Regions from separate parts of the Comamonas sp. Tr-654 genome, predicted to be linked through region 2. Evidence: predicted binding sites of a transcription regulator. Region 2 holds the regulator's gene; each other region holds the start of a gene.

Region 1 (10,127 bases), on a different contig from region 2:
TCGCAGGAGATGGGGGCGCCGCTGTGGCTGTCCAAGGCGGCGCAGGCCGCCATGGGGGTGGCCCATCTGGGCTCCACCATCGAGGTCCTCAAGAACTTCGCCTTCGAACATGTGCAGGGCAGCACGGCCATCGTGCATGAGCCCGTGGGCGTGGTCGGCATGATCACGCCCTGGAACTGGCCCATCAACCAGATCATGTGCAAGGTTGCACCGGCCCTGGCCGCAGGCTGCACCATGGTGCTCAAGCCCTCGGAGGTCGCCCCGCTCAATGCCCTGCTCGTGGCCGAGGTGCTGCACGAGGCGGGCGTGCCGCCCGGTGTCTTCAACCTCGTCAACGGCGACGGCCCGGGCGTGGGCGAGGCCATGTCCTCCCACCCCGGCATAGACATGATGACCTTCACGGGCTCCACGCGCGCGGGCATTGCCGTGGCCAAGGCCGCGGCCGACAGCGTCAAGCGCGTGGCCCAGGAACTGGGCGGCAAGTCCGCCAACATCGTGCTGGACGACGCCAACCTGCAAAAGGCCGTGACCCAGGGAGTGCAGGCGGTGCTGATGAACTCGGGCCAGAGCTGCAATGCCCCCACGCGCATGTTTGTGCCGCGCGCCCTGCATGGGCAGGCTGTGGAGATCGCCCGTGGCGCCGCAGCAGCAGCGACCGTGGCCGATGCGCTGGCGGAGGGCATGCATATGGGGCCCGTGGTCAGCGAGGCGCAATGGGGCAAGATCCAGGCCCTGATCCGCAAGGGAATTGAAGAGGGCGCGACCCTGGTGGCCGGCGGTACGGGCCGCCCCGAGGGGCTGGCTCAGGGCTACTTTGTCAAACCCACGGTGTTTGCCGACGTGAGCAACGACATGACCATCGCGCGCGAGGAAATCTTCGGTCCCGTGCTGGTGATGATTCCCTACGATGACGAGGAAGACGCCATTCGCATGGCCAACGACACGGTGTACGGCCTCTCGGGCTATGTGCAGTCAGGCAGCCTGGAGCGTGCGCGCCGCGTGGCCGCGCGACTGCGTACCGGCATGGTGCACCTCAACGGCGCGGGGCCTGACTTTACTGCGCCGTTCGGCGGCTACAAGCAGTCAGGCAATGGCCGTGAATGGGGCGAGCACGGTTTCCGCGATTTCCTGGAAACCAAGGCCGTGATGGGCTACAGCGCGGCCTGATCTATTCAAAATCAAAAGCTGCTGGTGACCATCTGATGGTCACCAGCAGCTTTTTTATTGAATATTCTGCTGGCGGCGACGCGCGCGTTCCAGCTGCTGGGCGACCTGGCGCGGATTCATGCCGTACATCTCGGCAAACTCCTGCTCCGAAGTCTGGCCGCTGAGCTGGAAGGAGCGCAGCAGCGCTTCGTCCTTGGCGGCGCGGGCGTCGGCCTCGGCCAGCGCATCAGCCACCAGGGCATTGGTCTTTTCGTCACGGCCCTGCACGCGCTCGGCGTATTCCTCGCGTGTGAGACCGGAGGCCTCGTAGGCGATGACGATGCGGTTGCGCAGCTTGGGCGTCAGATCTTCCTGCGTGCGCTGCTGGCGGCGGCGGAAGACTTCGATCAGCGCGTGGTGAACATGCTCGGGCAGCGTGGCTTCCACGGGCTGGCCGCTCAGGTCATGACGCTGCTGGCCGCTTGCCATGGCGGCCAGATAGCGACCGGAGCGGGTGTGCTGCTGCAGCGCGCTCTTGAGCGCGTCCTTGTCCAGCTCAGGGTGGGCGGCCAGCAGGTCTTCAAAAATGCCGCGCTTGAAGGGCAGCAACTGCTCGCCGAACAAGGCCGGGTGCCACTGCGCTAGCTGCTCCAGCAAGGGGTGTTGCGGACGTGCGGCCTGCGGGGCGGCTTTGGCTGCAGGAGCCGGGTTCTGGCGGCCACGGCCGCCTCGGCGCGAGCGTGAGCCGGGCTGCGAGTCCTGCACGCTGTGCTGCGATGCCGCTTGCGTGGCTTTCTGCTCTTGTGATTCAGACACGATTTCAGTCATGGCAAAGCCCGTGGGCCTGGGAAAACAAAACCCCCAATCATGCCAGCATTGCAAACTGCAGTGGCATGCGGGGGTGTCAGCCGGTGGCCAGCGCCTGATCCAGCAGCTCCACCCAGTGCATGACCGGGACCTCGGTGCCGTTTTGCAGATGGACGATACAGCCCATATTGGCCGAGAGAATCGCTGCGGGCTTTTCGGGCGCGAACGGCTCGTCCAGTGCTGCGATCTTGCGGTCGCGCAACTGGTGCGAGATTTCGGGCTGCAGCACCGAGTAGGTGCCGGCAGAGCCGCAGCACAGATGGGATTCGGTGCGTGCCACGCGCAGGTCAAACCCCAGCTCGCGCAGGCCCGCCTCCACGCCGCCACGCAGTTTCTGCCCATGCTGCAGCGTGCAGGGCGGGTGGTAGGCCACGGGGGCCCGGGGCGCGGTGATGCGGTCCTTGAGCTTGTCCACCAGCTCGGGCAGCATGTCGGGCAGCAGTTCGCTGAGGTCACGGGTCAAGGCGCTGATGCGCGCGGCCTTGTCGGCGTATTGCGGCTCCAGCCGCAGCAGATGGCCGTACTCCTTGACGGTGACACCACAGCCCGAGGCGTTCATCACGATCGCCTCGACCTCGCCGCGCTCCACCAGCGGCCACCATGCGTCGATATTGGCACGCATCTGGGCCTTGCCGCCGTCCTGGTCGTTGAGGTGGAATTTCACCGCGCCGCAGCAGCCGGCCTTGTCGGCAATCACGGTCTGTACGCCCACGGCGTCCAGCACGCGGGCCGTGGCGTAGTTGATGCGCGGCATCATGGCCGGCTGCACGCAGCCTGCCAGCAGCAGTACCTTGCGCGCATGTTCCCGCGCGGGCCAGGTTCCGGCATCCTGGGTTGCCGGTATTTTTTCGCCAAGGGTCTCGGGCAGCAGGCCTTTCACGGCGCGGCCCAGCTTCAGCGCGGGGGCGAACAGTGGGGAGTTCATGCTCTCCTTGAGCAGCCAGCGCTGCATCTTCTCGCCTGTGGGGCGCTCGACCTGCTCATCGACGATCTTGCGGCCAATATCGACCAGGTGGCCGTACTGCACGCCGCTGGGGCAGGTGGATTCGCAGTTTCGGCAAGTCAGGCAGCGGTCCAGGTGCAGCTGCGTGGCCCGCGTGGGTGTTTGCCCTTCCAGCACCTGCTTGATCAGATAGATGCGGCCGCGCGGGCCGTCCAGCTCGTCGCCCAGGGTCTGGTAGGTGGGGCAGGTGGCGGTGCAGAAGCCGCAATGCACGCATTTGCGCAAGATGGCTTCGGCTTCCTGGCCTTCTGGCGTGGCACGGTATTCGGGCGCGAGATTGGTTTGCATGGGTGCTGTCCTTGTTCTTACCAATGCGCCGAGAGACGGTTCACATTGAGAATGCCGGCGGGGTCGAACGCCTGCTTGAGGCGGGCATGCAGCTGTGCCGCTGTGCGGCCTGCCGGGCTGGCCTGTGCGTGCGTATCGAGATCGCTGTTGGCGCTTGTCTGGCTGCCTTCCTCGGCCCTGAAAAGCGAGGCGGAACCACCGGCTGCCTGCGCCAGCTGCTGCAAGGCTGCGGCGGCCGAACGCGGGGCCTGCACCCAGCGCTGTGCACCATGCCAGTCGATCAGGGGACCGATGGCATCGCCGGGCAATTGCAGCGGTGCTGCGGTCGCGGGAACGGACAGACGCCACAGACAATGATCGGCAGCGCGCTGCTGGAACCAGGGTAGGCTCAGATCGCGGCTGGCGCTCCAGTCGGCGGCAACGGCGTCGCTGTCCAGCCGTTCGCCACCCAGGCGCAGCGTGGCGGCCTGCACCGCCGCGCGGGCGCCGCGCAGGCGCAGATACAGCGTGCCCTTTCCGTCTTCTTCCAGCCAGTTGCTGGCATTGAGCGGCAGCGGCTGGCCGCCCCAGTGATTGAGCCAGTCCAGTGCCTGCGCCTGGCTGCAGGCGTCAAAGCGCAGCGTGGCTTCGGCCGGAGCCACGGGCAGGACCTTGAGGCTGACCTCGGTGATCAGGCCCAGCGTTCCCCAGCTGCCCGCCATCAGGCGCGAGACGTCATAGCCGGCCACATTCTTCATGACCTGGCCGCCGTAGCGCAGCCGCTCGCCCTGGCCGTTGATCATCTCCAGGCCCAGCACGAAATCGCGCACTGCGCCCACGCTGGCACGCGACGGGCCCGACAGGCCAGCGGCGACTATGCCGCCCACGGTGCTGCCGGCACCCAGGTGCGGCGGCTCGAAGGCCAGGCACTGGCCCTGGGCGGCCAGGATCGCTTCCAGCTCGGCCAGCGGCGTGCCGGCGCGTACGGTGACAACCAGCTCGCTGGGCTCGTAGCTGACGATGCCGCTGAGCGTGCGCGTGGACAGCGGCTCGCCCTGCAGGCGCAGGCCGTAGAAGTCCTTGCTGCCGCCGCCGCAGATGCGCAGCGGGGTCTTGTCACTGGCAGCGGCGCGAATGCGCTCGCTGAGCTGATTGATTTGGCTGGTGGCTGAATCCATGGCCTGCATGGTAGCCGGGGCGCCCCCGGAGCAGGAAGGGCCGATCTTTGATTTTTTTGAAAAGCAGGCGTGAATAAAAAAAGCCCCGCAGCTTGCACTGCGGGGCAACGTAATGAAACTGAACTTGCGAAGAGCCTGCCGCTTAGCGGGTGTAGGCCACCTCACCATGGGAAGTGATGTCCAGGCCTTGGCGTTCTGACTCTTCCGAGACACGCAGACCCACGGTCAGATCGGCAATCTTGTAGGCCACGTAGGAGACCACGCCGGACCAGACGATGGTCACCAGCACGCTCTCGACCTGCACCCACAGCTGATGGGCCATGTTGTAGCCCTCGGGCTCGATACCGCCCAGGCCCTTGGCGCAGAACACGCCGGTCAGGATGGCACCCAGGATACCGCCGACACCGTGGACGCCGAACACGTCGCAGACGTCGTCGACCTTGAGCAGGTGCTTGAGGCCGGAGACGCCCCAGAAGCACAGAGGGCCGGCGATGATGCCCATGACGATGGAGCCCATGGGGCCGACGAAGCCGGCGGCGGGCGTGATGGTCACCAGACCGGCCACGGCACCCGAGGCGGCGCCCAGCATGGAGGCCTTGCCGCGCAGCAGCGCTTCGGCCACGATCCAGGAGATGGCGGCAGCGCCGGTCGCCAGGATGGTGTTGATGAAGGCCAGGCCGGCAATGCCGTTGGCGGCACCGGCGGAGCCGGCGTTGAAGCCGAACCAGCCCACCCACAGCAGGGAAGCGCCCACCATGGTCAGCGTCAGGCTGTGCGGAGGCAGGGCTTCCTTGCCGAAGCCGATGCGCTTGCCCAGCATGTAGGCACCCGCCAGGCCGGCCACGGCGGCGTTGATGTGCACTACGGTACCGCCAGCGAAGTCCAGCGCGCCATCGGCACCCAGCAGACCGCCACCCCACACCATGTGGGCCATGGGGATGTAGCTGAAGGTGAACCACAGCACGGAGAACACGATCACGGCCGCGAACTTGATGCGCTCTGCGAACGCACCCACGATCAGCGCCACGGTGATGGCCGCGAAGGTGGACTGGAAGGCCACGAACACGTATTCGGGGATGGTCTTGAGCATGGACGACAGCGTGTCAGGCGTGATGCCCATGAGGAACAGCTTGTCGAAGCCCGCGAAGAACTTGCCTTCGCCGCCAAAGGCCAGCGAGTAGCCGTAGATGGCCCACAGCACGGTGATCAGCGAAAAGATCACGAAGACCTGCGCCAGCACGGACAACATGTTCTTGCTGCGCACCAGGCCGCCGTAGAACAGCGCCAGGCCGGGGATGACCATCAGGATCACCAGCATGGTCGAGGTCAGCATCCAGGCGGTATCGCCGGCGCTCAGGGTGGGAACGGCCTCGGCTGCGGCTTCGGCCACAGGGGCTGCGGCGGCGGCAGCGGTGGCTGCTTCCTGGGCAAAACCGGCAGCGCTTGCAGCCAGCAGGCCCAGTCCCAGGCCTGCACTCAATAATTTCTTGGTCATGGCAATCTTTCTCAAAACGGTTCCAGAGAGACTGAGCCTTTACAGGGCCGCGTCGCCGGTTTCTCCTGTACGGATACGGATCGACTGCTCCAGCGCCTGCACAAAGATCTTGCCGTCGCCGATCTTGCCGGTGCGGGCCGCGCCCTCGATGGCGTCGATGGCGGCGTCCACCAGATCGTCGGCAATCGCGGCCTCGATCTTCAGCTTGGGCAGAAAGTCCACCACGTACTCGGCACCGCGGTACAGCTCGGTGTGACCTTTCTGACGGCCGAAGCCCTTGACTTCGGTCACGGTGATGCCTTGGACACCGATTTGGGAAAGAGCTTCACGCACTTCGTCGAGCTTGAAGGGTTTGATGATGGCGATCACCATTTTCATGACGGGCTCCTGAAAAATTAGAAAGTCTTGGAGAGCGTCAGAATCAGACGCGCCTTGTTCACATCGCCGAAGTAGGCCTTCTTGTTGGCGCCGGTCACCGCTGCTGCTGCAGAGAAGCCGTCGCCCAGGTCATAGGCACCACCGACGCTGTAGTCCACATAGTTGGGAACGCCCAGGTCCTTGATGTCGCTGGAGAAATGGGTGTAACCAACTGATGCTTTCAGTGTCACCTTGGGCATCACTTCCTGGCTGTAGGAGAACTGCAGATAACCGGTGTTGCGACCCTTGAGACCCGAACCCGCCTTGGCGCCGGCCCAGCCGAAGTAGTCCTTGGACACCGTGTGCGAATACTTGGCCGTGAACGGGCCATAGGTGCCGGAGCCGTAGATCTCGGTGGTGTTGCCGTTGGCATTGCCCGAGTAGACATAGGTCAGCATGCCCACGTCCCAGTCCACATCGGCGGCCTTGAACTTGTAGCCGCCGTAGAAGTCGGTTTCCAGCGAGTTGCCGGGCAGCCAGTCCACGGAAGAGTTCCAGTTGCCCACGTAGAAGCCGCTGTCGCCGAACGTGTAGTCGAAGCCGCCTTGCAGCGCAGGCTTGATGGCCTTGGTTCGGCTGGCGTCCTGATCCTGCCCGCGGAACTTGTAGTTGGTGGTCAAGGCAACGTTGGCGGAGAGCTGGGCATGGGCCCACATGGGGGCGACAACGGCACAGGCCAGGGCGGCGGTCTTGGCGAAAGTCTTGAAACGGCTAGCAGCGGGACTGGGCATTCAGGGTTCCTCCGGTTTGAAAATTTCGTGGCAAAAATCTCGGATGAACTCTCAAAGCACAGACCGTGCCAGTCTCTGCGGCCGCCGCGGCGCGGTTCGCAGTCATCGGTCTAAAACAGGCAGCGGGCCATAGCTGCCGAGTACAAAAAGCTACGAATTTTCACAATCACTGAGCGCAACTTTCGCCACCTGACTGGCGGGCTGGATGGGTTGCACCAAGATGGTGCGTTTTTTCGATGCACCGCCATGGCCCGGCTTTTGCGCGGCTTTTTGCACCAAACAGGTGATTTGCAAGTAAGTGCATGCTCTTTGCTTGGGCGCGGGCGCAAAAAAGCCCATCGCCAGGGCGATGGGCTTGCAGGTCGCGTGCAGCTCAGAAGCTGGCCTGCGGCAGGTCTGCCTTGGTGAACACCAGCGAAACCTTGGCCTCTTCGGGAATCGGCGGCAAGTCTTGATTCCAGAGCTCCCAGGCGCTGCGCAGCTCGGCCAGCTTCCGGGGCTCACGATCACGCAGATTGGCGCGCTCGCGCGGGTCGTTGCCGATGTGGAACAGGTACTCGAAGCCCTCGATCTGCAGATATTTCCAGTCGCCGCGTATCAAGGCCTTTTGCTCGCGGTGCTTCATGCGCCAGGCCAGGTCGCGCTCGGGCATCCAGCTTTGATCCTGCATCAAGGGCAGCAGGCTGATGCCGTCCAGCGGATAGTCGGCATGTGCGGCTACGCCCGCTGCAGCCAGGAAGGTGGCCGACCAGTCCATAGTCAGGCTGGGCGTGTCGCAGACGGCGCCGGCCGTCATGCGCGCCGGCCAGCGTGCCAGCAAAGGCACGCGGATGCCGCCTTCGAGCAGATCCATCTTCTGGCCCACGAAAGGCCAGGTATTGGAGAAGCGCTCGCCGCCGTTGTCGCTGGTGAAGACGATGAGCGTGTTCTCGCTCATGCCTTTTTCCTCCAGTGCATCCAGCAGCCAGCCTATGCCTTCGTCCATGTGATGGATCATGCGCTGATAGGTGTCGATGGAGCCGCCGTCGATATGCTTGCCCATGCCTTGCAGGCGTTCGGACTCGGCGCGGTCCTCGCGCGTCAGCCAGGGCCAGTGCGGCGCGCTGTAGTGCAGCGAGAGATAGAAAGGCTGCTCGGCCGTCTGGCGCTTGACGAAGTCCACGGCGCGGCGGCTCAGCAGATCGGTCAGGTAGCCGTCTTCGGTGTGCGGCTCCTCGTTGCGCCAGAAGTCGGGGCGCCCGCGTGGATCGCAGTGGGCGAAGTAGTCGGCGCCGCCGGCGTGAAAGCCGTAGAACTCCTCGTAGCCCGACAGGCGCGGGCCGAAATGCGGCGGGTAGCCCAGATGCCATTTGCCGACCAGGGCCGTGGCGTAGCCGGCATCGCGCAGCTGCGAGGCCACCGTGGGGTGATCGGGCGGCAGGCCCAGCACTTTGTCGCCGTGCACGCTGGCGATGGGTTCTTCGGCCGCACCGCGCAGGCGGTACTGCCAGCGGCCCGTGGCCAGCGCAAATCGCGTGGGCGAGCACACCGAGGAGTTGGAGTAGCCGCGCGTGAAGCGCAGGCCCTGGGCGGCCATGGCGTCCAGGCGCGGCGAGACGTCGGTGGCGTTGTTGTGTGCATCGCGCGCACCGGTGCAGCCCAGGTCGGCATAGCCGAGGTCATCGGCCAGGATGAAGATCAGATTGGGGCGGGAGTCGGTCATGGGAGAGCGGGAACGTTCAAAAAAAGGAGCTTCTATCGCTTGTTATGAAAGGATTCTGAATAGCTTTGATGCTGAAAATGTTTGGTAACAAGCGATAGGCGCTCCTCAAATATCAGGGCTTGAAGCCCGAGCGCTGCACCACCGGCGCCCATTGCGCGCGGTAGGCCTTGAGCATTTTTTCCGTGTCCTGCGCGCTGCTGACCACAGGTACCAGGTTGGAGGCGGCGAACTTGTGCTGCGTATCGGCTTCCTTCATCACCTCCTGCACCAGCTGGGACAGGCGCTGCACCGTGGCCGGCGCCATGCTTTGCGGCGCGAACAAGGTGTTCCAGCCCGTGCCGACCAGGTTCACGCCCAGCTCCTTGAGCGTGGGAATGTTGGGCGCCATGGTGCTGCGACGCTCGCCCGAGGTGGCCAGCACGCGCAGCTTGCCCGCTTCGTGCTGGGCAATCTGGGTGTCGAAGGTGTCCACGGCGATGGGGATCTGCCCACCCATCAGGTCGGTGAGCAGCGGGCCCGAGCCCTTGTAGCCCACGACCTCGACCGGCACCTTGGCGGTCTCGCCCAGCATCAGCGCGAAAAAGTGCGGCAGGCTGCCCGTGGCCGGCACGCCGAAATTGGCCTGCTGCGGATTGGCCTTGAGCCAGGCCAGCAGGTGCGGCAGCTCCTTCACAGGCACGGCGCTGGCGACGGCCAGGCCGAATTCGTAGCGGTTCACCTCGCTGATGGGACGGAAGTCCTTTTCCGGGTCGTAGCCCGAGTCCGGGAACACCAGCGGCGCCACCACCATCACGGCGGGATTGGCCAGCAGCACGGCGGGCTGGGAGGCGGGCGCGTTCTTCACGTACTGGGCCGACAGACGGCCGCCGGCGCCGGGCTTGTTTTCCACGATCACCGGGCTGCCCAGCCGGGCCTGCAGCCGGTCGGCCACGATGCGCGCCACGCGGTCGGTGGCGCCGCCGGGCGGATAGCCGACCACCATGCGCAGCGGTGTCTTGTTGGGAAACAGGGCATGGGTCTCCTGGGCCTGCAGCGCGCCGCTGCCCAGCAATCCTGCGCTCAGGCCGAGCCCCGCCGCGAGCTTGCCGAAGATTCTTCTTTGCATCGTCATGTCTCTCCTGGTCTGTGATCCGCGCCGCGGGCTCACGCCATTGCTGATTGGAAAGTGGGCAGTGTAAGTGCGTGCCGGCACAAGCCTGACAGCTCGGACGGGCTGCGTCCGGGCCCGCGGCCTCAATCGGGCTTCAGATTGATCTTGCGGGCCAGCGCTTCCCATTTTTCGGAGATCTCGCGCACCCTGGCCTGGGCCTGCTCGGGGCTG
Region 2 (10,127 bases):
GCAGGCTGGCGCTCCATTGGGCAAGCGGGGTTTGGCGGTCCAGCAGCCAGCCGCAGCCGGCCGTTATGCCGCCCAGGGCAAGGGCACCGCGCAGGATCTTGCGCCGCCGACGCGTGCCGGCCTCGGCGCGGGCCAGGGTCTGACCCAGCAGCTGGCCCATGTGCTCGGTGCCCGAGCTGCGCAAGGGCTGCAGCAGATTCTGCAGCGGTGCTTGCAGCTGCTGCCAGGCCGCCCTGTGGGCGGGGGCGGCTTCCAGCCACTGTTCAAAGCCCCGGTGTTGCTCCTGGCTCATCTGGCCCGAATGCAGGCAGACCAGCCACTCGATGGCGGCCTCGGTGGCCGGATTGAGCGACGGGTTCATACCTGGCCTGCCCTGGCCGGTGCCAGACCGGCCTGCTGATGAAGCTGGGCGATCGCGATGCGGCGAAATGCTTCGGTCATATGGCGGCGCACGGTGCTGTGCGAGATGTCCAGCTGCTCGGCAATGGCGTGATAAGTCAGGCCATCGAGCTGGCTCAGCAAAAAGGTCTGGCGGGCCTTGAGGCTCAGGCCGTCGAGCGCATGGGCAATCGTGTCCAGCGTCTCCAGTAGCAGCGCCCGCTCCTCGGGTGAGGGGGCCAGCTCCGGAGGGCTCTCGCTCAAGGCCTGCAGATAGGCCTGCTCCAGCTCACGCCGCCGCCACAGCGTGAACAGCAGGCGCTTGGCGATCGTGGTCAGAAATGCGCGCGGTTCATCGATGGGCACCGGGTTGGGCGCTGCGACCACGCGCAAGAAGGTCTCGGAAGCCACATCCTGTGCCTCTGCCGTATTGCGCAGCCTGGCCTTCAGTCTTGACAGCAACCAGGCGTGATGGCCGGTAAACAGCTGTTGCGCCTGCTGCATGGGGTCGAGAGAGGGGCGGGGCGTGGGCATGGGCCGCATTCTAGTTTTAAATGAGAATGATTGCCATTTGATTGACCACTTGGTGTTGCTGGCAGGGCATGGGCAGACAGGAGATGCGGATCTGGGCTCGGTGCTCAGGCGCGTGAACCGGCCCTGGAACAAGGGTGTGGCGCCAGCGATTCGGCAGGACTTGAATCCGGCACGTAAAATCCCGCGATGCTCTCCGTCAAACAGGAATTGCTCGCAGCCCTGGCTGCTGAGCTCGAAACACTCTCGCCCGGCGCCGGCGCACGCGCTGCGTTTGAAAACCCCAAAGTGGCAGCCCATGGCGACTTCGCCTGCACGGCGGCCATGCAGCTGGCCAAGCCTCTGAAGGCCAACCCCCGGGCCCTGGGCGAGCAGCTCAAGACCGCACTGGAGGCTACTGCCGCCTTCCAGCAATGGGTGGATGCGATTGAAATTGCAGGCCCGGGATTTCTCAATATCCGCCTCAAGCCTGCTGCCAAGCAGGAGGTGGTGCGCGAGGTGCTGGCGCAGGCCGGGAAGTTCGGCTACCAGGCTGATCGCGGCGAGAACATCCTCGTCGAGTTCGTTTCCGCCAACCCCACCGGCCCTCTGCATGTGGGCCATGGCCGCCAGGCAGCGATCGGCGATGCGATCAGCAATCTGTATTCCACCCAGGGCTGGAAAGTTCACCGCGAGTTCTATTACAACGACGCGGGCGTGCAGATCGACACCCTGACCAAGAGCACCCAGCTGCGTGCCAAGGGTTTCAAGCCCGGTGACGAATGCTGGCCCACCGACAGTGACAACCCGCTGGCCAAGAATTTCTACAACGGCGACTACATTGCCGACATCGCCAAGGCCTTCCTGAACAAGGAAACCATCAAGGCTGATGACCGCGAGTTCACTGCCAATGGCGATGTCGAGGATTACGACAATATTCGCCAGTTCGCCGTGGCCTACCTGCGCAACGAACAGGACAAGGACCTGCAGGCGTTCAACCTGAAGTTCGACGAGTACTACCTGGAGTCCAGCCTCTATGAAAACGGTCATGTCGAGGCAACGGTCAACCGCCTGATCGCCAACGGCAAGACCTATGAGCAGGACGGCGCGCTGTGGCTCAGGTCCACCGACTACGGCGACGACAAAGACCGCGTGATGCGCAAGACCGACGGCGGCTACACCTACTTTGTCCCCGATGTGGCCTATCACATCCAGAAGTTCAAGCGCGGCTTCACCAAGGTGGTGAACATTCAGGGCACGGACCACCATGGCACTATCGCCCGCGTGCGCGCCGGCCTGCAGGCTGCCGATGTGGGCATCCCTGAGGGCTACCCCGACTACGTGCTGCACACCATGGTGCGCGTGGTGCGCAACGGCGAAGAGGTCAAGATCAGCAAGCGCGCCGGCTCGTACGTCACGCTGCGCGATCTGATCGAGTGGACCAGCAAGGACGCCGTGCGTTTCTTCCTGCTCTCGCGCAAGCCCGACACCGAGTACACCTTCGACGTGGATCTGGCCGTGGCCCAGAACAACGACAACCCCGTGTACTACGTGCAGTACGCCCATGCGCGTATCCAGTCCGTTCTGCGTGCCTGGCAGGAAGCCGGCGGTGCCGGCCTGGCGGCACTCAAGGATGTGGATCTGTCCGCGCTGGAAGGCCCGCAGGCCCAGGCCCTGATGCTGCTGCTGGCCAAGTACCCCGAAATGCTGACCGCTGCTGCCGAAGGCAACGCGCCGCACGACGTGACCTTCTACCTGCGCGATCTGGCCTCCAGCTATCACAGCTACTACGATGCCGAGCGCATTCTGGTGGACGACGAAAAGGTCAAGCTTGCACGTCTGGCCCTGGTCGCCGCCACGGCCCAGGTATTGCACAATGGTCTGGCTGTGCTGGGCGTGAGCGCGCCCGAGCGCATGTAATCCCGGTTTTCTGCCTATCGCTCCCTGCGGGTTGTAACGCGCGGGGCGATGGATCTGAGAACGGAACAATCGAAGCAGAAAGCGTTAAGCGACTGATATGAAGAACCAGCAACGCGGTGGAACCATCCTGGGGCTTATCTTTGGCATGGTCATCGGTCTGGCTGCGGCACTGGCCGTGGCCATCTATGTGACCAAGGTACCGGTGCCCTTCCTCAACAAGGGTGGCAACAACACTCAGCGCGATGCGGCTGAGGCCGAGCGCAACAAGAACTGGGACCCCAACGCACCGTTGCAAAGCCGCCAGCCCGCACCGGCGCCGGTGACACCGCCCGTCCCGCCCAGCGATGTGACGGTGACACCGCCCACGCCTGCTGTGCAGCCCACCGCAACCGGCGGAGTCACCACCCCGCCGGCACCCGCCACGCCGGACAAGACGGCCAAGCCCGGATCGGGCGATCCGCTGGGTGATCTGGTCAAGGAGCGCTCTGCGGCCGCCGACAAGGCCGAAAAGGCGCGCGCCGACAAGGAAAAGGCTGCGGCCCAGGCGGCATCGTCCTCGGACTCTGCATTCAACTACTTCGTGCAGGCCGGCGCTTTCCGCGGCCAGAGCGAAGCGGAAGCGCAGCGTGCCAAGCTGGCCATGCTGGGCTGGGAGTCGCGTATCAGCGAGCGTGAGCAAAACGGAATCACCGTTTTCCGTGTGCGCGTGGGACCGTTCAGCAAGCGTGACGACGCCGAGCAGCTCAAGGGCAAGCTCGACGGCGCGGGCGTGGACTCGACCCTGGTGCGCGCGGCGCGATAATCGGCCTTGCGAGGCGTTGTGCAGCCTCTCTCTGTGGTGCCCTCAGGCTGCGGCCCGAGGCGTCCCAGGCAGAGGGTGCGAGATTTAGGACTTTGCTGAACTTTTTGGGGCCGCTGGGCTCTGATACTGCAGACCTGATACAGGAGTTTGTTTAGATGAAACGTCGCGAATTCTCTCTGGCTGCCTCGGCAGCTGCCGCCGGTGCCCTGACTCTGGGCACCTCCTCCAGCTGGGCCCAGGGCGCCGCGCCCAAGGAAGGCAAGGACTACATCAAGCTGGGCAAGCCCGCCAGCGTGAGCGCGCCGGCCGGCAAGGTCGAGGTGATCGAGTTCTTCTGGTACAGCTGCCCGCATTGCAATGCCTTCGAGCCCCAGTTCGAAGCCTGGGCCAAGACCCAGCCCGCCGATGTGGTGGTGCGTCAGGTGCCCGTGGCCTTCAATGCCTCTTTCGTGCCCCAGCAAAAGCTGTACTACGCACTGGAAGGCATGAACCTGCTGCCCCAGCTGAACGCCAAGGTGTTCCGTACCATTCACGTGGACCGCAACCCGCTCAAGAACGACGACGCCATCTTTGACTGGATCGGCAAGCAGGGCGTGGATCTGGCCAAGTTCAAGGAAGTCTACAACTCCTTCACCGTGGCCAACCAGGTGCGCAAGGCCACCCAGCTGCAAAACGAGTATGACGTGGAAGGCGTGCCCGCCATGGGTGTGGCCGGCCGCTATTACACGGACGGCACCAAGGCTGGCAATATGGACAATGTGCTGCGCGTGGTCAATGCACTGATCGCCTCCAGCCGCAAGGCCTGACGCCAGGTTTCAGACGCCAACGACGTTTGATGCCCCGCAAGCCCGCCGTAGCGCGGGCTTTTTTGTGGGTGGTTTTTACGCAAGTTGCAAAAAGGGAATGACTACAATGGATGCAAGAAACGTGCCTTCCATGAAAAAAACACTCCTACCTCTCGCGCTGGCCTGCGCCCTGGCAGCAGCGACCGGCATTGCCCATGCCGAAAAGGCCGACAGCGCCAAGCCCATGAATATCGAGGCGGATGCGCTGCGTCACGACGAGCTGCAGCAGACCAGCGTCTTCACCGGCAATGTGGTGATGACCAAGGGTTCCATCGTGCTGCGCGGCGCCCAGCTTGATGTGCGTCAGGATGCCGAGGGCTATCAGTACGGGGTGATCAAGGCCGAGCCCGGCAAGCGCGCCTTCTTCCGCCAGAAGCGCGACACCGTGGCCGGTCAGCCCGAAGAGTTCATCGAAGGCGAAGGCGAAGTCATCGAATACGACGGCAAGGCCGATATCGTCAAGTTCATCCGCCGTGGCGAGATGCGCCGCTACCGTGGCGGCCAGCTCAGCGACCAGGTCACGGGCTCCATCATCGTCTACAACAACATCACCGACGTCTATACCGTCGATGGCCAGAAGACCAGCGGCGGCCTGCCTAGCTCCTCCGTGGGCCAGGGCGGTCGCGTGCGCGCCATCATGGCGCCCAAGGACGGTACGCCGGGCGCACAGCCCAAGCCCGCCACTCCTGCCACCCAATTGCGCCCGAGCATGACGCTGGGCGGCGAGAAAGCCGACGAGAAGAAATGAGTGAGCCGACCTTCTCCAGCAGCCGCAGCGGCGAGTCCGACAGCCGCCTGGAGGCCAAGCATCTGGCCAAGTCCTATGGCAGCCGCAAGGTGGTCAAGGATGTGTCGCTGTCCGTGCAAAAAGGCGAGGTGGTCGGTCTGCTCGGCCCCAACGGTGCGGGCAAGACCACATCGTTCTACATGATCGTGGGCCTGGTGCGTAGCGACGGCGGCGAGATCTTCATCGACGGCCAGCCGGTGGGCGGCATGCCGATTCACCAGCGCTCGCGCCTGGGCCTGTCCTATCTGCCCCAGGAAGCCTCCATCTTCCGCAAGCTCAGCGTGGAAGACAATGTGCGCGCCGTGCTGGAGCTGCAAAAGGACGAGCAAGGCAAGGCGCTGACGCAGGGCGAGATCGAAAAGCGCCTCACGGGCTTGCTGCAGGAGCTGCGCGTCGAGCATCTGCGCCAGTCGCCGGCGCTGGCGCTGTCCGGCGGTGAACGTCGGCGCGTGGAAATCGCGCGTGCCCTGGCCACGCAGCCGCGCTTCATCCTGCTTGACGAGCCGTTTGCCGGTATCGATCCGATTGCGGTGATCGAGATCCAGCGCATCATCGGCTTTCTCAAGGAGCGCGGCATCGGTGTGCTGATTACCGACCATAACGTGCGCGAGACGCTGGGCATCTGCGACCACGCCTTCATCATCAGCGACGGCCATGTGCTGGCCGAAGGCACGCCCGAGGAGATCGTGGAGAACGCCGATGTGCGCCGCGTCTATCTGGGCGAACATTTCAGAATGTGATGACCCCCACGCTCCCTCACTTTGTGTGGTCGCCGCCTGCAGAAGGGGCCCTGACCGGCTGCGCCGCGGTCTGCCTTGGGGCAGCCCTGCGGCAAACCCACTGCACTGTGCGCGTTTGCAATGATTGTCTGGGAGCCGCGCCTCGATGAAGCCAGGTCTCTCGCTACGCGTTTCGCAGCATTTATCGCTGACGCCGCAGCTGCAGCAATCCATCCAGCTGCTGCAACTCTCCACTCTGGAGCTGGCGCAGGAAGTCGAGCAGATGCTGGTCGACAACCCCTTTCTGGAGCGTGCGGGCGATGAGGCCGAAACTGCGGGAGATGCTCCTGTAGATGTAGCTGCTAGCGCCAATGAATACAGCACTTCAGATGGTATTCATGCTGAAAAAGAAGCATCGCAAGCGCAATTAGCTACTGAAACCGTAGCGGAAACACCGAGCCCTGAAACTCCAGAAACGCTGAACTGGGAGGCCGACGGCATGGACGGCCAGGACGGGGAGTGGGGCGGCGAATCCAGCAGCGAGTGGGAGACGCCCTCGGCCAGCAGCTCCACGCGCAACCGCGATGGCGATGATGAAACCGATGCCATCGATCTGGCGCGCGAGCACCAGAGCCTGACCGACTTTCTCCATCGCCAGGCCTTAAGCCTGCATCTGGGTGCGGCAGACACGGCGGCGCTGCGCTTTCTCATCGAGTCGCTCAGCGACGACGGTTATCTCGAGGATTCCCTGCAGGAGCTGGCGCAGAGCCTGGCCGGCGACGATCTGGAGGAGCGCGAGGAGCTGGAGCAGCACTTTGCCATTGCGCTGAAGCTGCTGCAAAGCCTGGAGCCGGTGGGCGTGGGCGCGCGTGATCTGGCCGAGTGCCTGCAACTGCAGCTGCGCGATCTGATCCGCACGGCCGAGGACGAGGGTACGACCGAGGCGCATATGAGCCGGCTGCTGCTGGCACAGGCCATCTGTTCCCAGCCCATGGACTTGCTGGCGCGGCGCGATCTGCGCAAGCTCACCAGCCTGTGCGGCGCGCGCGAGGAACAGCTGCGCGAGGCCATGGCCCTGATCGCCAGGCTGGAGCCGCGTCCGGGTCGGCGCTTTGTCGACGTGGAGCGCCATATCGTGGTGCCCGATGTCATCGTGCGTCCGGTGCGGGCCGGCTCGGGCCGGTCGGACTTTTCCGTGCAGCTCAACCCCGAGGTCATGCCGCGTCTACGCGTGCACGACATCTATGCCGGCGTGCTGCGTCGCCACAAGAACAGCGACGGTCATGCGGCGCTGCAGCAGCAGCTGCAGGAGGCGCGCTGGTTCATCAAGAACATCCAGCAGCGCTTCGACACCATCTTGCGTGTTTCCGAAGCCATCGTGGAGCGGCAGAAGAACTTCTTTGTGCATGGCGAGCTGGCCATGCGCCCGCTGGTGCTGCGCGATATCGCAGACACGCTGGGCCTGCACGAGTCCACTATCAGCCGCGTGACCACGGCCAAGTACATGGCCACGCCCCAGGGTACTTTCGAGCTCAAGTATTTCTTCGGTTCGGGCCTGGGCACGGAAACCGGTGGCAGTGCCTCCAGCACGGCCGTGCGTGCGCTGATCAAGCAGTTTGTCGATGCCGAAGATGCGAGAAAGCCGCTGTCGGACGCCAAGCTGGCCGACATGCTCAAGGAGCAGGGCATTGAGTGTGCGCGCCGTACTGTCGCCAAATACCGCGAGCAGCTCAAGATACCGACGACCACGCTGCGCAAGGCGCTGTAGCGAATCGCCGCGCGGCTCGGAGCGAAAAAAGGCAAGCGGCCTGATGAAGACCGCTTGCCTTGGGCTGGATGAGCGTCGTCGCTTATGGGGCCAGCGTTGCGGAGTACTTGCCGTTCTGGGCGTTCTTGCTCACCACGACATTGAACATGGCATAGACCGGGTTGTCGCCTGTGGCCGCGCCCAGGGTGACAGACTTGGTGCCCAGCACGCCGTCATCCCAGGATGCAACCTGTACCGTGGCGACTCTGCCGGCGGCTCTGGCGTAGTTGGCGATGGCGACCCGATAGGTGCCTTCCTGCAGTCTTGCTGAATCGCAGGATGCATAGTAGTGCTCAGGTCCGTAGGCGACGGTGTTGTCCACATCGAGATAGCCGCTGGCGCCGCGCATGTAGCGGTAGTAGACATGCGAGCCTCCGGGCTCATAGGTGTGCAGATCGACGTCACCGCTGCCGTCCCAGGTCAGCGTGGTGGTGAAAAAGCCGGATGTCGCTCGCGCCGGCGGGGCCACGAGTGTGGACAGTGCAGTCGTGATGTGGCTCTTCACGCGGTTGGAGATCTCCAGGCCGGGGTTGATGTAAATCTCGAGCAGACCGTGGCCGAGCAGGTCTTTTCCACCATTGATACCGGCAGGACGCTGCTGATAGGCGGGAATGCTGTCCGTGATGTCGGCCACGGTGCCTACGGCGCGCAGACCATTGATGACCAGATCCTTGTCAGCGAGAGTGTGCTCGCCGTTGAGCGTGGGTGAGGCCGGCGCAATATGCACTACCTTCACCGAGCCTACGGCGGCCTTGGGCGCAGCATAGGCATAGGCTGCGTTCGCGAACAGATTGCCCTGGGAGTGGGCGACCAAGAGAATCTTCTTGCCTTCGAGAATCCAGTTGTCGATGCGTGATTGATGCTCCATATAGTTGGCAAGCGTCGGCGGATTGCCCAGCATGGCCGTGAGATAGCGAATGGTTGCCGCGTTGCGCCAGTCGTTGAATCCATTGAGCAACTCTGCGGCCGCCGGCACGGAGTTGGTGATGTTGTCCCACCATGAACCGCCTCCATTCAGGGCTTCGAAGAAGAGCTCCAGGCGGCCTGCCAGCAAACCATCTTGCTCTTGCAGGCGCTGCTCGAAGGTCTCGACAAAATCTTCGAAGCCGTTTGAATAGTTGTACAGGGTTTCATACTTGATCTGATCGCCGCCGGGGGCGCTCTGACCGTGAATGCCTATAAGGACCCCCAAGGCCTGCGCAGCCTGTAGTTTCGTGGTTTGAACACCGTTCAGGAAGGCGAATTCAATACCGGTTTCCCGGCATAGATTCGTATCGGGATTGATGACTTGCGCGCCACCGGTAAGCGGAGCGCTGATGAATACGAGCGACAGCAATAAGCATGTGCATTGTTTGAAAAACTTATTCACAGGTATCTCCCTCTGGCCAAGCGGAGGACGTTCCATCGAGCGCCTTGTTGTATTTGAGATAGGCCAAGAGTCTGTCTTTGGTATTGGCCGTCATTGACTCCAGTTCTTGCCCGACTCTTGCCGGCTGCTTGGAACCTTCCGCTCCATTAAATTTTGAGAATATGCAACTGATTCCGCGAGAAATATCGCGATCAACGGCCTTAACTGCGTTGATGTCCTCGGTGTCGACGAGCAAGGCCTTTTGAAGGGCTTTTGCGGTTTGCAGCACGGCGGCAAGCTGGGCTCCGGTGTACTCGGCTGTCAAAATAGATTCAATATCGTCGCGAACACCGCTGGTATTGCTGTCGGGGCCGCTGATATCAGGGCCACGTTCCAACTTGGGAATCTCTCCGGACGACTCAAGTGCCGCGATTTTTTCAGCAGGAGTTTGAGTGACGCCAGGGCCTGGCGGAGTGCCACCGCCGCCTCCTCCGCCGCCACTGCTGTTACCGTCGCCACCGCCGCAGGCAACGATTGATCCCACGAGGGATGCAATCAATACCATTTTTATGGTTTTTAGCATTGCCACTCTCCTTGACGGATAGTTAATGGCTTTCGCGATTGAAAATGCATAAATTTCACTCCCTGCTGTTGTTTAATAAAAGGCCAATTCCTGTGATTTTTAACAGGTGAAGAAATTTTATCGACCTCCTTTTGAGTAAAATCTCTTATTAAGGGTAAACCCCATTATTGAAATAAGAGAGGTTTACGATTAATCAATACTCATGCCGGCTTGACAATTGTTTTCATGCTTAAAATGCTCTTTGACTGTGAGTAAAGGTTTTTAATGCCATATTTTGTAACCTGAGCTTAATTAATTTGAATTGAGGTTTCTCTAGGTAATGGCGGATATTGAGCGGCAGGCAACCGGCCAGGCATTGGGATGCTTTTGCTGTCTTTTGGACAGGAATACGCACGCTCCATAGGAGCGGAGTTTGAGACGGGATTTTT
Region 3 (10,127 bases), on a different contig from region 2:
GCCAGGAGCCCGGATCGGAAAAATTTGCCTACAAGATGCGCTGGCTGCAGGCGCTGCAAGACTGGGTCAAGGAACAGATGGCCTTGCATCCGCGTCTGGTGCTGGTGGGGGACTTCAACGTGGCCCCCGAAGATCGCGACTCCTACGACCCCGTCGGCCTCAAGGACACGATCCACCATACGGTGCAAGAGCGCGACCATTTCCAGCGCCTGCTGCAGCTGGGCTTGAGCGATGCCTTCCGCATGTTCGAGCAGCCGGAAAAAAGCTACTCTTGGTGGGATTACCGCATGCTGGGCTTTCAGAAGAATCGCGGCCTGCGCATCGACCATATTCTGGTCAGCGAAGCGCTCAGGAGCAAGGTCAGCGCCTGTAGTGTGGACCGCGCTCCACGCAAGAACAAGCAGCCCAGCGACCATGCTCCCGTGATCGTCACGCTGGACTGAAGCCGCACGGCTCAGGCCGCGCCGTGGCTGAGCCACTGCATGGCCTGCACCTGACCGCGCAGCAGCATCACATGCCGCTTGAGCAGCTTGGCGGCCTTGGCCGGCAAATCCAGCTGCGCCGAGTGCTCGGCACATTCCAGCCAGGTCTGCAGACGCCGCAACACATCCAGCCAGGTCTCGCCCACCGTCACGCCCAGATAGTCAAGCCAGGTCTTGCGTACTCGCTCCAGCAGCCCGCTGTCGCTGTCATCCGCGGCCTCGGGTGGCGCTTCCACGGCAGTGCCGCCGAGCAGCTCCGCCAACTCGGAGACCAGCTTGTGCGAGTCCTGCGAAAAGCGGCGTAGCGCATCGACCGCCATGCTGGAGTCCGCAGTCGTCAGAAACTGCCTGGAGCTCTGAGCAAAGCGCTGTCCTGCCTGCAGCACCAGGGCCAGGCTGCTCTTCGCCCTCTGGCCCAGCACAGCCTCCGCGACAGGCTTGGTCAAGGGGGGAGCGATCGCCCGGCGCCATGCCGCTTTGACGGCTGCCCTGACCTGAGACCAGTCCAGCAGACTGCCCCCGCAATGTGCCGACCAATGCTGGCGCAACTCCGGCTCCAGGGACTCAAAGCTCCTGGCCGCCTGACGAGGCCGATAGCAGCCAGCCTGCCAGCCCAGCAGATAGGCTGGATAGTACTGATCGAAGCCACGCCCGGGTACAAAGTAAGGCTCGTACATGTAGCGCTGGTGCCAGAAGGCCTCTTCGGCCTCCGGCATCTGCAGCAAGGGCGACAAGGCGTTCGACCCCGGCTCAGGCGGGAAAGAGATGGATAAGGGCAAGGCAGACAACGCAAACAGTCCAATCAACAAAAAGCCTGTTGATTTTTACCCCTGCGTCATCTGCTCCATGTCGTCAACCGTGATTGCACCATGTAGGACGAATAAAACCCGTGCCGAAAGCGAGTGGACACTGCGGCGCTTCAGTCGAAGTTTTCGTTCTCCAGCCCCAGCTCCTGCAGCTTGCGTGTGATGGTGTTGCGGCCGATCCCGAGCCTGCTGGCCGCCTCCACCCGCCTACCATGCGTGGCGGCCAGGGCCGTTCGCAGCAGCTGTGCCTCGAACTGGTGGGACAGCTGATCCCAGACGTCATGATGGCCTTGCGACAGCAGTTCCTCGGCCTGCTTGCCCAGCCCCTGCAACCAGCCTTCGGAAGGCGCTGCAGCCTCGGGAGCAGACAGCGCAGCAGCACCGAGCGAGGACAGCGCAACCGGCTCGGGCGGACTGGTCTTGGACGGCTCCAGGCCCACGCCGGTGCTCAGGGCGCCGGCAAAGATCGCGGCACTGCCAGGTGCAGCGCTGCCCAGCACTTCTGGCGGCAAGTCCTTGAGGGCAATCTGCTGGGCCGGCGCCATGACGGTCAGCCAATGGCAGATGTTCTCCAGCTGGCGCACATTGCCGGGGAAGTTGAAGGCCTGCAGGCGGCTCATGGCGGCCGTGCTCATGCGCTTGGGCTCCACACCCAGCTGGCGTGCGCTCTGCTGCAGAAAATGCTGGGTCAGCATGGGCACGTCCTCCTTGCGCTCGCGCAGCGCGGGCAGGCGCAGACGAATCACATTCAGACGGTGGAACAAGTCCTCGCGGAAAGCGCCATCCTTGACGCGCAGCTCCAGGTCCTGGTGGGTCGCGGCAATCACGCGGACATGGGCCTTGACGGCCTGGTGTCCGCCCACCCTGTAGAAGTGGCCGTCGGAGAGCACGCGCAGCAGACGCGTCTGCAGCTCGAACGGCATGTCGCCGATTTCATCGAGAAACAGCGTGCCGCCCTCGGCCTGCTCGAAACGCCCCCGGCGCTGGGTCTGCGCGCCGGTAAAGGCGCCGCGCTCGTGACCGAACAACTCGGACTCCAGCAGGTCTTTCGGAATGGCCGCGGTATTGATGGCCACGAACGGTCCGCCGGCCACCGGAGAATGCTTGTGCAGCGCCCGAGCCACCAGTTCCTTGCCGGCACCGGACTCTCCGGTGATCAGCACCGTGACATGGCTCTGGCTGAGTCGGCCGATGGCACGGAACACGTCCTGCATGGCCGGGGCCTGACCCAGCATTTCCGCCTGCACCGGTGCCTGGATATCGGCCACCTCCTCGCGCTGACTCTCCTCCACAGCGCGCCGGATCAGCTCCACCGCCTTGGGTACGTCAAAGGGCTTGGGCAAATACTCGAAGGCTCCGCGCTGGAAGGCCGAGACCGCGCTGTCCAGATCCGAATAGGCGGTCATGATGATCATCGGCAGGCCGGGCTGCTGCGCCCTGACCTGCTCCAGCAGCTCAAGGCCCGAGCCGCCGGGCATGCGGATGTCGCTGACCAGCACCTGAGGAGCCTGACGCTCGGGATCGCTGTTGTCCACATCAGCCAGGGCCTTGAGCACATCGCGCGGCTGGGTAAAGCTGCGAATGGGCCAGCCTTCGCGCCCCAGTGCCTTTTCAAGCACAAAGCGGATGGAAGGGTCGTCGTCCACAATCCAGATTGGCTTCATTCGTGCAACATCCTTCCCTTCTTCTGCATATTGATAATGTCAGGCTTTATGGCAGCGGAATCAGGATCCGGAAATCCGTCCTCCCCGGCTGGCTCTCGCATTCGATCAAGCCATGGTGACGCTGTACAAAGGTCTGAGCCAGCGTCAGCCCCAGGCCGGATCCGCCATCTCGGCCCGAGACCAAAGGATAGAAAATTCGCTCCTTGATGGCATCCGGCACGCCTGACCCGTTGTCGATTACATGCAATTCCAGTGCCAATCTGTAGCGCTCACGCCCCAAAGTGACCTGCCGGGCCACACGCGTCTTCAGGATGATCTCGGCATCGCCTTCTGCAATGCGCCGCCCCAGCGCCTGGGCCGCGTTCTGAACGATATTGAGCAGGGCCTGGATCAGCTGCGCGCTGTCGCCTCTGAATTCCGGAATGGAGATGTCATAGTCACGCGTGATCCTGAGTCCCTGGGGATGTTCGACCAGTACCAGTGAACGCACGCGCTCGCAGACCTCATGGATGTTGACGTCGCCGACCTCGTGGGGGTGACGATGCGGGGCCAGCAGCCTGTCCACCAGTGCCTGCAGGCGATCGGCCTCATGAATGATGACCGTGGTGTACTCCAGCAGCTCGGGCATGACCAGATCCATCTGCAGCAGCTGGGCTGCACCGCGAATGCCGCCCAGCGGATTCTTGATCTCGTGGGCCAGATTGCGAATCAGCTCCTTGTTTGCCTGGGCCTGTTCGCGGATGCGCTCCTCGCGATCCTGGCGGGCCTGCTGTTCCAGCGGCCACATCTCCACCATGACATGGCCGGCCTTCTCGGCCAGCGAGACGGCAGCATGAATCGGCAGCGGCTCCTGCCCCAGGCGCAGCAGGCTGGCCTCGAAGCGCAGCGCCGCAAAGTCGTTGGAACGGGCTCCGCTGAGCGCCTTGTCCAGCAGGGCCGGCTCGGCAAAGCAGGTGGCGAAGTCACTGCCGACCATGATGCGGCGCGACTGGCCCAGGGCATTTTCCAGCGCCGCGTTGACGAAGCGCACCATGCCGTACTCGTCAAGCACGGCAATCAAGGTGCAGAGCCAGTCCAGCGACTGGTAGCCATGACCGTTGGCCTGATCCGGATCAGGCATGGAGATATCGGGAATCGGGGCTGCAGTGGAACTCATGCGATTGACCAAAAATGACCAGCCCCAGGGGGCGGATTAGTTGACCGCAGGCAGCCGGTCCAGCTCTCGCTTGATGCCTGCGATATCACTTTCCTGGCGGGTGATATCGGCCTTGAGCTTGGCCACCCGCTCCGGGTAGCCCTGAGGATTGCGCAGCTCCAGCGCGGTACGCACGGGATTGCCATCGTTGTACTCCGCCTTGAGCTCGGCCAGTCTGGCCTGGGCCTTGTTCAGCTCGCCTTGCAAGATCGCGCGGGCATCGGAGTCGCGAGCCTTCTGCGCGGCATTGTCGGCGCGGGCAGGGGCCGCCTGGCTCGATGCAGAGCTGCCTGCCGGCTTGGGATTGGCCGGCGCCGCACCGGCATTGCCGCCCGAGGGACGGGTGCCGTGAATCACCGTCACGCCACTGCCATCAACCGGCTTGCACCCCTTGGCCTTGGCCTGCGAAACATTGTTGGTGTACTCATTGCCGCAGCGGTAGATCACATCCTGGGCAGAAACCAGCCCGGATGCAAGACACAGCAACGACAACACATAAAACTTCTTCATTCGGTCCTCTCAGGCAGACGGCGGCCGCAAGTCCGCAATACCCTGAGTATCGCTCCAAGCCTGCAGCTTTTATTGACTACTTGACCGCCACCAACCCGTTTGGTTCCTTTGCTGCCATGTCCGGCGCAGCGCCCGTGCAATAAAAAAGGCGGCTTGCGCCGCCTTTGAGAACCTCTGCTTTACAGCGAGAAGTACATATCGTATTCGACAGGGTGCACCGACTGGCGATAGCGAGTCACTTCGGTCATCTTCAGCTCGATGTAGGCATCCAGCATGCTGTCGGAGAACACACCGCCCTTGGTCAGGAACGCACGGTCTGCATCCAGGGCTTCCAGAGCCTGGTCCAGGCTGTGGCAGACGGTAGGCACCAGCTTGTCTTCCTCGGGAGGCAGATGGTACAGATCCTTGGTCGCGGCTTCGCCGGGATGGATCTTGTTTTCCACGCCGTCCAGACCGGCCATCAGCAGCGCTGCAAAACCCAGGTAGGGGTTCATCAGAGGATCGGGGAAGCGGGCTTCCACGCGACGTGCCTTGGGGTTGCTGACGTAAGGAATACGGATGGAAGCGGAGCGGTTCTTGGCCGAGTAAGCCAGCTTCACGGGCGCTTCGAAGCCGGGAACCAGACGCTTGTAGCTGTTGGTGCCAGGGTTGGTGATGGCGTTCAGGGCACGAGCGTGCTTGATGATGCCGCCGATGTAGTACAGGGCGAAGTCGGACAGACCGGCATAGCCGTCGCCAGCGAACAGGTTCTTACCATCCTTCCACACGGACTGGTGCACGTGCATGCCGGAGCCGTTATCGCCAGCATAGGGCTTGGGCATGAAGGTTGCCGTCTTGCCGTAAGTGTTGGCCACGTTCCAGATGATGTACTTCTGCAGCTGTGTCCAGTCGGCACGCTCGACCAGGGTCGAGAAGCGTGTGCCGATTTCGTTCTGACCGGCGCCGGCCACTTCGTGGTGGAACACTTCGACGGGAATGCCGACGGCTTCCAGCAGCAGCGACATCTCTGCGCGCATGTCCTGGGTGCTGTCAACGGGAGGCACGGGGAAGTAGCCACCCTTGACGCGAGGACGGTGACCGCGGTTGCCGCTCTCGAACTTGGTGCCGGTGTTCCAGGGAGCCTCGTATTCCTCGATTTCGAAGAAGGGGTTGTGAGGCTCGGTGCCCCAGCGCACGCCGTCGAAGATGAAGAATTCGGGTTCGGGACCGAAGTAGGCGGTATCGCCCAGGCCGGAAGCCTTCAGATAGGCTTCGGCGCGCTTGGCGATGGAGCGGGGATCGCGGTCATAGGCCTTGCCGTCACCGGGTTCGATCACGTCGCACTGCAGAATCAGTGTGGTTTCTTCGAAGAAGGGATCGATGTTGGCAGTGTTTGGATCGGGAACCAGCTGCATGTCCGAGGCTTCGATACCTTTCCAGCCGGCAACGGAAGAACCGTCGAAAGCATGGCCCGAGGCGAACTTGTCCTCGTCGAAGTGCGACACGGGCACGGTCACGTGCTGTTCCTTGCCGCGGGTATCGGTAAAGCGCAGGTCCACGAACTTGACCTCGTTATCCTGCACCATCTGCATCACGTCTGCAACGGTCTTCGCCATTAGATCTCTCCTGCCAACTTTGGCTGATCAAATAAAGAATGAATAGTATCTAGCAGTTTGCGTGCCAACTCTGCTTCAGCACCTCATCCCAGCATCCGTGCACTGAAATCGGGCTCTTGCAGCAAGCTCCTGGCCACAAGACACAAGCACTTAGCAGAGCCGCATCTGCAAATTGCACCAAACCGACGCGCATTGTCTCACTGCCGGCACGCATTTCTCAAATGCACCATCTTGGTGAAAATAAACGCACCAATACGGTGCATTTTGTGAACAGGATTGTTTTTGGTGCATGGGCACGATTCGCCCGGCGGCAAGTGCTCTCAGCGAGCAACCGAAGCGGCATCATCTGCACCAGGCGCGAACGGCACCTGGGGATCGGCAGTACTCGGCATGGTCTGCGCCCTCATCTGTTCCAGCGCCGCCAGACAGAAGTGAGCGAACCACAGCGCAGAAAAGGCAAATACCAGCGCATAGATCCAGATGGCAATAGGCACCAGAATCCAGAAAGCAGCCAGAAACAGCAGCCCGGAAATCCAGACCACACCGGGCGCAGCGCCCAGATAGCCGCAGATTACCCCCATGAGAATGAGCGACATGCGGTGACGGGCAAACAGTGCCCGGCGCTCATCTTTGCTGGCATGCTCGGACAAGGCATCAAACGCCATGACCCGGTAAGTGAGCCAACCCCAGATCAAGGGCGCGACCACCAGCATCAGCGGCGGAAACACCCATAGCGGCAGGGTGACGAAAAGGGCCAGCAGCGCAATCAGCGTGGAGCCGCCCGACCAGAGCAGGCTGGCGACGGTGGAGCCGCCATGCTTTTTCTCCAGCCCGGCAAAGCGCTTCTCGGCCACCAGTTGCGTCAGCACGGGCGCCATGAACAGGCCCACCAGCAGCAAAACCAGCACCACGAGAACCGGCATGGCCCCCAGCACCACAAACATGGACGCCACCACCTCCGAGGCATAGCCCACGCCACGCTCCTGCAGCCACAGCCACAGGGAGTGCAGCCAGCCCACCCCATCCAGCAGGCTTTGCACCTTGAGGACCGCATCGGCCCAGAAGAAGTAGCCCAGAAGCCAGGCCATCAAGGCCATGGCCAGCAGCGGCAAGAGTGACCAGACAATGACCCGCTTATGCAGGCAATACGCCAAGGCACGCCAAAAAGAGTCGAGTAGCAAGCTCATGCTGGCAAGCATACTCAAGGATTGGCTTATGCGCGACCCATCAGTCGTAGGACAGCCAGCCACTGTTGCGCCCAGAAGCCGCGGCCATAGTCGCGCAGCTGCCCTTTCGCATTGGCCTGCACCTGATCGCGAATGCCCGTGGGGTCATAGCGCAGATCGAAATTGGCCGTGCCGAACAGCATGTCCCACCAGGGCAGGAGCACGCCAAAGTTGTTGCCGTGGACCTTTTTGTTGCGCACCGGCGCCATCGGCTCGTGACCGATACCAATGGCGTGATGGCGGCGATGAAAGCGCGGGCTGATCCACAGGCGCTCCCCCAGCTGGCCAAACCAGATGCGCACATTGGCGTGCTGAAAGCTCTCGCTGAGCTGTGTCAGAGCCACGATGGCCACGAACTGCCCGGGAGCCACGCCGATCAGCTGCGCCACCAGCACGATGATGGCGTCATGGATCACGTCGTCGAGCAGGTGATTGCGGTTGTCGCTCCACACTGTCATCTGGCGCTGTGAGTGGTGCACGGCGTGCAGCTTCCACCACCAGGTAAAGCCGTGCTGGCCGCGATGAATCCAGTACTCGACCAGATCGAAGACGACCAAATACATCAGCAGGCTGACCCAGGCATTGTCCGTCACGCCCGGCCAGATGTCGTCAAGGTGAAAGCCAGGCAAGCCCCAGACATGGAGCTGACCCATGAGCGAATTCCACAGCGGCTCTGTCGTGAAGAACAAGGCCAGCCGGAAAAGTCCCAGCCGATGAATCAGCGTATAGAGGATGTCCACACGAATCGCCTGACGGTCGACCACGGGCTCGGCCGGCCTCCAGCGCTGCAGCGGCACGATCACTGCGACCATGACGGCAATCTGCAGCAAGCCCACCAGCAGCCAGCCCGTGGCGGTATAGCCATCCTCCAGCAGATTCGCCATGCCGAAATGAAACAGAAAAGGCTGCACCACGCCTTCAAACAAGCGTTGCTGCGCCTCTCCAAACATCTGTACCAACCAATCCACGACTCACTCCTCTTGCAGCACTCAGCGCTGCTGCGCGATCCAGCCCTGATACACCGGGTGCTCGGCCAGCGTACGGAAGCAAAAACCCCTGTCCAGCAAACCCAGAATCAAGGGCTCCAGCACCGCCGGAGCCCATGGGTCCTGACGCGACCAGATCCCGAGGTGCGCCAGCAAGATATCGCCGCTGCCTATGTTTTTGAGTGCCTGGGCCAGCAAGCGTTCATTCGGATATTTGTCGCTGGGTAGCTCGTCACCCAGAAAGCCTGCGGGCGCCCAGCCCACATGCTGAAAGCCGCCCTGCCGGGCCGCAGCAATCAACGCTGGCGATGTCTTGCCACCCGGTGCACGATAGAGCGGCAAGGTCTTGCGGCCCGTGATCTGGGTCAGCCGCTGGGCGGAGCGTGCAATCTCCTGCCGATACTCATCAGCGGACACCACATAGGTCTGACCAGCCTTGGGACCGGCCGAAGGCCTGACCCTGAAATGCGTGACCTGCCCGCTGGCCTTGTCGCGAATATCGGCCAGCCAGTACATATGGTCAAAGGTATGGGACGCGAGCTGGTGCCCTTCGTCGGCACGCGCCTTCCACCACGGCGCCCAGAAGTCGCCCAGACTGCTGCCCCCCTCTTTCGTGGCCTCATTGGCCGCAAAGAAGGTGACGGGAACCTTGTGCTTTTGCAGCACCTGGGCGACCCACTGGGCTATGCCCATGTGCCCAGTATCAAAAGTCAGGTAAACCGCCTTGGAGCATGTACCTGAAGATATCTTTTTTGAAGCTTCGGCAGCGAAGGCAGGAACGGCAAACAAGCCGCCGGCCAGCGAGCCGAGCATGAAACAACGTCTTTGCATCCACCCTCCTTGAGGTGGTCAACACGAAACCGGGCGTCCCGGCCACTCCGATGCGACCGGAACAAGCGCTTCAACGCGCAGCGTGGGACAGCGTCCAGACCCCGTGGGGCGACTTGCCCACATTGACCTGATTGACCACCTTCTTCTCTACCGTGTCGATCACCGACAGCTTGCGTGCCCAGCGCGAGGCCACAAAGATATAGCGACCGTCGGCCGAAACATCCATGCAGTCCGGGCCGCCCGGTGCCGGGTAGTTGGCTACGACCTGGCTGCTGACCATATCGATCTTGCTGATGGTATTGGCCACGCGGTTGCTCACGTACAGGTGGCGATCGTCGCCGGCAGCGCGGAAGGCGTGTGCACCGGCAGCCGTCTTGATCTGGCCCAGGCTGCGGGGCTCGGCGCCGGTGATGTCGAACACCTCGACGCCATCGCCGCCGGTCAGGCCGACAAACAGCTTCTTGCCGTCAGGGCTGCCGTAGACGTCCGCAGGCATGGGGCCGGTGGGCACGCGAGCCTTGATGGTCTGGGTGACGATATCGATGGCCACCAGGGCATCGCTGTCCTGCATGGTGGAGTACAGCGTCTTGCTCTGCGCGTCGATGAACAGATGGCTGGGCGTCTTGCCGGTGGAGACACGCTTGACCAGGGTCGGCGTCTGCGTGGCCGCGTCCCAGCGGTAAAAATCGATGTGGTTGAGGCGGTTGGCTGCCGTGACGAACCACTTCATGTCCGGCGAAAAGCGCAGATGGTACGGGTCCACGATGTCGCGGATCACGCGCTGCACGGCACCCGTGCGCGGATCCACCAGGGTCAGTGAATCGCCCAGTGC

What was found. Region 2 encodes sigma-54, which starts transcription at its own class of promoters, with help from an activator protein. Its sites were predicted from a motif close to TGGCANGNAANCTGCTTT; they were not measured.
Region 1: a site for sigma-54 is predicted at 7,158-7,175, ahead of F3J24_RS13550 (TorF family putative porin). Genes of this name have one in related genera too.
Region 3: a site for sigma-54 is predicted at 6,302-6,319, ahead of glnA (type I glutamate--ammonia ligase). Genes of this name have one in related genera too.

The regions. Positions count from the first base shown of each region.
Region 1 is NZ_VWWQ01000004.1:44,263-54,389, reverse strand. Features, by position in the region: gene F3J24_RS13580 (aldehyde dehydrogenase family protein) at 1-1,167, shown strand, start outside; gene F3J24_RS13575 (ProQ/FinO family protein) at 1,222-1,974, opposite strand; gene glcF (glycolate oxidase subunit GlcF) at 2,051-3,304, opposite strand; gene glcE (glycolate oxidase subunit GlcE) at 3,322-4,470, opposite strand; gene F3J24_RS13560 (ammonium transporter) at 4,604-5,956, opposite strand; gene glnK (P-II family nitrogen regulator) at 5,996-6,334, opposite strand; gene F3J24_RS13550 (TorF family putative porin) at 6,352-7,104, opposite strand; gene F3J24_RS13545 (sulfatase) at 7,478-8,806, opposite strand; gene F3J24_RS13540 (Bug family tripartite tricarboxylate transporter substrate binding protein) at 8,919-9,911, opposite strand; gene F3J24_RS13535 (tripartite tricarboxylate transporter substrate binding protein) at 10,040-10,127, opposite strand, start outside.
Region 2 is NZ_VWWQ01000002.1:12,297-22,423, forward strand. Features, by position in the region: gene F3J24_RS05690 (FecR domain-containing protein) at 1-361, opposite strand, end outside; gene F3J24_RS05695 (sigma-70 family RNA polymerase sigma factor) at 358-921, opposite strand; gene argS (arginine--tRNA ligase) at 1,099-2,808, shown strand; gene F3J24_RS05705 (SPOR domain-containing protein) at 2,906-3,610, shown strand; gene F3J24_RS05710 (thiol:disulfide interchange protein DsbA/DsbL) at 3,766-4,416, shown strand; gene lptA (lipopolysaccharide transport periplasmic protein LptA) at 4,547-5,203, shown strand; gene lptB (LPS export ABC transporter ATP-binding protein) at 5,200-5,982, shown strand; gene F3J24_RS05725 (RNA polymerase factor sigma-54) at 6,128-7,729, shown strand; gene F3J24_RS24910 (hypothetical protein) at 7,812-9,104, opposite strand; gene F3J24_RS05735 (hypothetical protein) at 9,130-9,699, opposite strand.
Region 3 is NZ_VWWQ01000005.1:32,616-42,742, forward strand. Features, by position in the region: gene xth (exodeoxyribonuclease III) at 1-443, shown strand, start outside; gene F3J24_RS15855 (hypothetical protein) at 455-1,198, opposite strand; gene ntrC (nitrogen regulation protein NR(I)) at 1,402-2,952, opposite strand; gene glnL (nitrogen regulation protein NR(II)) at 2,999-4,072, opposite strand; gene F3J24_RS15870 (hypothetical protein) at 4,145-4,657, opposite strand; gene glnA (type I glutamate--ammonia ligase) at 4,837-6,252, opposite strand; gene F3J24_RS15880 (EI24 domain-containing protein) at 6,573-7,451, opposite strand; gene F3J24_RS15885 (sterol desaturase family protein) at 7,466-8,446, opposite strand; gene F3J24_RS15890 (polysaccharide deacetylase family protein) at 8,468-9,295, opposite strand; gene F3J24_RS15895 (YncE family protein) at 9,366-10,127, opposite strand, start outside.